DNA from 2 places in the Paenibacillus sp. 1-8 genome. Region 1 is predicted to be linked to the other one. Evidence: predicted binding sites of a transcription regulator. Region 1 holds the regulator's gene; the other holds the start of a gene.
What was found. The regulator CtsR, encoded in region 1, represses protease genes until heat stress. The targets are predictions, from matches to a motif close to ATGGTCAATAAAGGTCAAACA.
Positions count from the first base shown of each region.

Region 1 (2,406 bases):
CCACCCTGATGCTTGGCTATCAGCGGCCTGATGCTCTGTATAAGTGGAGTCGTATTAAAGGGCGCGGCGAGTCTGTATCTGCATTAGAACGTGTAATACCGGTAGCACAAACATTTTTGCTGGATTTTTTCTAATTGTAACGCTCTTAAATGCTCTTGAATCTTCATTTTTTAGGGAATTTAGCTTTAAATACCTATTATAAGGTGTGGATGATTTTACGATATTTTTCAGAACTCTTTCCGTAAAGGGAAGAGTTTTTCTTATATTGTATAAAATGTAATTAGATTGCGAAAAATGATATTGACCCCTTGGCAAAAATATATTTTGTGCTATAATGTGATTATAGTCAAAGAAAGTCAAAGTCAATGGAGCCTGTAGTGCTTCATTAGAATGGTGTGAATACGCTGAGTTTTTAGTCGTATATAATACATTGACACCAACACAGCATGAAAAGATAGACCTGATTTGTTGATAAACATTCACTGTAATCTCATGAGCGTGAGGAAAGGTGTATGGTCTATTACGATTAAAGGTCACACTAGAAGCTAAACGGGATGTTTTTAGGTGAGGACGGAGGGTGAATTAGCTCTGCTACTGGCTTAGATTCGTGACTTTACCGTTTGGTTAAGTTCAATATACGGCGGACTCTGTGGAGCGTGAAATGTACTGAATATTTGCGTTTCCGTTAGTGGAGGATGATGAAATGCGCAATGTTTCCGATATTATTGAACAATATTTGAAGAGCATATTGCTGGAAAGTCCCAAAGGCTTAGTGGAAATTCAGCGTAATGATTTGGCTGACCGCTTTTCCTGCGTGCCGTCGCAAATTAATTATGTAATCAGTACCCGTTTTACGCTGGAAAAAGGCTATGTGGTGGAAAGTAAGCGCGGTGGTGGGGGGTACATTCGCATTCAGCGAATTCAACTGCCCGCACAGCATGCGATCCACACCCATCTCCATCAAAGCATTGGAGAGGAAATTAGTCAATCGGCAGCGGAAGGGCTGATTTATCAGCTGGAGGAAGCTCATTTTTTAAGCAAAAGGGAAGCTGTTTTAATGAAGGCTGCTTTATCAAGGGACACATTATTGCTGAAACTTCCCTATCGTGACCAGCTACGGGCAAGGCTGCTTAAGGCTATGCTGATTTCGTTGCTGGTGGCCAGATAGCGTGTGATTCAAGATTTGGATGTAGGGATTTGTAAAAATCCTGACGCTGAAGGAGGTGCTTTTATGCTGTGCCAAGAATGTAATAAACGGCCGGCAACTTTGCATTTCACCAAAATTGTGAATGGCGAAAAGACAGAGTTTCATATTTGTGAGACGTGTGCGAAGGAAAAAGGGGAGATGATCCCTGGTACACCTAATGGCTTTTCAATTCATAGCCTATTGTCGGGTATGCTGGATTTCGAATCCAGTACAAAGAGCCAGTCGCCAGGCCATAGCGGTCCGCAGAACCTGCAATGCAAGGAGTGTGGCATGACCTATGCACAGTTCAGTAAGCTGGGGCGCTTTGGGTGCCCGTCGTGCTATCAATATTTTGACAGCCGTCTGGACCCGTTGTTCAAGCGTGTGCATGGCAGTACGAGCCATGTGGGCAAGGTTCCAGTTCGCACCGGAGGTCGATTGAAGGTTAAACGGCAAATTGACGATCTGAAAAAAGAGATGCAACAACATATTGTACAGGAAGAATTCGAATCAGCCGCTGAGCTTAGGGATCAAATCAGAGAGCTTGAAAAAGAAATGACTGAAGAGTAAAGTTTGTGAAGAGTAGGAGGGGATGCGTAATGCCTAATATCCGGTTTACGGAAAAGCCGCTAAGTGATTGGATGCGTGGTGATGCTGCGGATTCAGAGATTGTCATTAGCAGCCGGGTGAGAATTGCGCGTAACTTGCAGCATCTGCCTTTTCCCATGCTTGCTACCAACCAGCAGTCGGAAGAAGCACTTCAACGCTTGACGGATATCCTTCAGTATGATGATTTAGGACGCTTTGGTACCTTTCATACCCTGAAAATATCCGAGTTGGATGAGATCGACAAGCAGGTGCTGGTTGAGAAGCATTTGATTAGCCCTAATTTGGCGAACGAATCTCGTAACGGTGCTGTTTTGATTAGCGATGATGAATCGGTTAGTGTTATGATAAACGAAGAGGATCATCTGCGTATCCAGTGCTTATATCCGGGATGTCAGGTTAGAGAAGCTTGGGAACGTGCTATGGTTATTGATGATGCATTTGAGGCGCATGTCGATTATGCATTTGATGATCGTAGAGGCTTTCTGACCAGCTGTCCGACGAATGTTGGCACAGGGATGAGAGCTTCAGTGATGATGCATCTGCCCGCACTGGTCATGACTCATCAGATTAACCGCATTTTGTCTGCTGTTTCACAGGTAGGTCTTACCGTT
Region 1 covers NZ_CM149995.1:4,760,027-4,762,432, reverse strand. The annotation lists gene AC0WRU_RS22025 (GNAT family N-acetyltransferase) at 1-134, shown strand, start outside; gene AC0WRU_RS22020 (CtsR family transcriptional regulator) at 704-1,168, shown strand; gene AC0WRU_RS22015 (UvrB/UvrC motif-containing protein) at 1,232-1,756, shown strand; gene AC0WRU_RS22010 (protein arginine kinase) at 1,786-2,406, shown strand, end outside.

Region 2 (2,406 bases), 910 kb from region 1:
CGATCACGATTACGTCCCAATCTCTTCCGGCTTCGAGTGATGCAAAGGTGTCCTACAAGGTTAAGTACCCGCAAATCAGCGGTGGCCAGCTAAACCCTGAAGCTCAGCAGGCCATTAACAGTGTACTCAAAAAGCAAGCGGAGGGAGTACTGGCAGCAGGCAAAAAGCAAGTAGCAGAGGGTGAACCTACAGTAGAAAGACCGTATACTTTCAGTAATGATTTTGTTATTGCCCATAACCAACAAGGGATTTTGAGCATCATTATGGAGGATTACTCCGATACGGCTGGTGCTCATGGTATGACGGCCCGTAAAGGATATACGTTCTCACTCGCTGATGGGAAATTGCTGCAATTGTCTGACGTGCTGAAGGCCAATCCTAATTACAAACAGTTTCTTAATAGCGACCTGAAGAAAAAAATTAATGGTCCAATGGTGAATGAAGGCGGCTTTGGTGGCTTCAAGGATATTGCGGCTAATCCTAATTTTTATGTAACGAATAGCGGTGTGACGATTGTGTTTGACTTGTATGAGTATGGGCCTTATGCGTATGGTATTCCTGAGTTCACTTATTCGTTTGCTCAATTGTTGCCTCAAGGCAGTAAGCCTTTTGCTGGACAGAATGAATAGTACAAATGAATCATTTGTACTATTTATACCCAAAAGAACAGTAAGACGCAAAAAAGCTGCCTACCGGATACAATCATCCGGGGCAGCTTTTTTGGTTTACCAGCTACTCAAAGGCGATAATTCGTTCTCTTATACACCTTCTGGAGAGGAGCTAGTTAGCACTTTATCAATAATACCGTATTCCTTGGCATCATCTGCGGACATGAAATAGTCACGGTCTGTGTCTTTTTCAATGCGCTCCAGTGGTTGGCCTGTGCGATCTGCGAGAATGCGGTTCAATTTGTCGCGCATTTTCAGAATGCGGCGGGCGCGGATTTCAATATCCGTTGCTTGACCTTGTGCGCCACCCAGCGGTTGGTGAATCATAATCTCGCTGTTTGGCAAGGCAAAACGTTTGCCCTTGGCACCTGCGTTCAGCAAGAACGCACCCATGGAAGCCGCCATACCTACACAAATCGTAGACACGTCAGGTTTAATATATTGCATCGTATCGAAAATGGCCATACCAGCTGTGATCGAACCGCCAGGGCTGTTAACATACAAGTGAATGTCTTTTTCAGGATCTTCGGCAGCCAAAAACAGCATTTGCGCAATAATAGAGTTGGCTACAACGTCATTGACGTCCGAGCCCAACAAAATAATGCGATCCTTCAACAGTCTGGAATAAATGTCATAGGCGCGTTCGCCGCGGTTACTTTGTTCTACTACCATAGGAACATAGCTCACGTCAAAAAACCTCCCTTTAATATCGTTAATGGATTTGGTGGACATGCCGATTACACGTCCCTATTTATAAACTGTTACCGTATTAACCACATGATAAACAATTTCAAACAAAAAGTCAAAGAAAGTCAAACTAATGGTTAAAAAAAAAGAGCCCTCTGCGCTCTAGTTGGTTAAAATAGTATATGGAAGCATTTAAACATTCATAAAAAATGGCGCGCCCGCGAGGAATCGAACCTCGATCTCAGGCTCCGGAGGCCTACGTCATATCCGTTGGACCACGGGCGCACAGCTAATTGGAAACAAAGATGATTATATGATATACGGCATTGAATTGCAAGCTTTTATTACGTGCGCATATTCACATAAAAAGTTGAGAAATATAGGTTCAGATAGACTTGCATGTAGAGCAAATATTGGTTAAGATATACGTGGGACTTAAAAAGTTAACCCGGGACGTTTTAAGACCAGTTAGTGATATAGCATTAGAGACAGAACTTAGAAGTGTGCGGGAGTGGAAAGCATGCGAAAGATATTAGAAATACAGAAGCAGCTTCTGCCCGACCTCATGGATGTTTTGAAAAAAAGGTACACGATCCTGCATCAGATTATGCTGTCCGATGTCATTGGACGCAGAACGCTGGCAGCTTCACTGAACATGACCGAGCGCGTGTTGCGCGCCGAAACTGATCTTCTTAAAGCCCAAGGGCTGATTGAGATTGAGAGTGTGGGCATGAAGGTGAGCAAAGCAGGACTGGATCTGCTGGAACAGCTGGAGCCGATTGCGAACAACTTGTTCGGCCTGTCCCAATTGGAGGATCAGATTCGTCAAGCCTATGGTTTGAGGAAGGTGGTTGTCGTTCCAGGGGATTCGGATGCTTCTCCTTTAACGAAGCAGGAGCTGGGCCGTGCTGGTGCAAAAGCGCTGCTGAGCGTTATGGACGACGAGGATGTAGTCGCCGTAACAGGTGGCACGACGATTGCGGACGTGGCGGACCAACTGACACTACCTGCTAATGGCCCACTTAAGGGCGGATGGTTCGTACCGGCACGC
Region 2 covers NZ_CM149995.1:219,272-221,677, forward strand. The annotation lists gene AC0WRU_RS00980 (DUF3298 domain-containing protein) at 1-629, shown strand, start outside; gene clpP (ATP-dependent Clp endopeptidase proteolytic subunit ClpP) at 759-1,355, opposite strand; tRNA gene AC0WRU_RS00990 (tRNA-Arg) at 1,566-1,640, opposite strand; gene AC0WRU_RS00995 (sugar-binding transcriptional regulator) at 1,876-2,406, shown strand, end outside.
Region 2: the regulator CtsR is predicted to act here: its motif matches at 1,467-1,487, upstream of clpP (ATP-dependent Clp endopeptidase proteolytic subunit ClpP).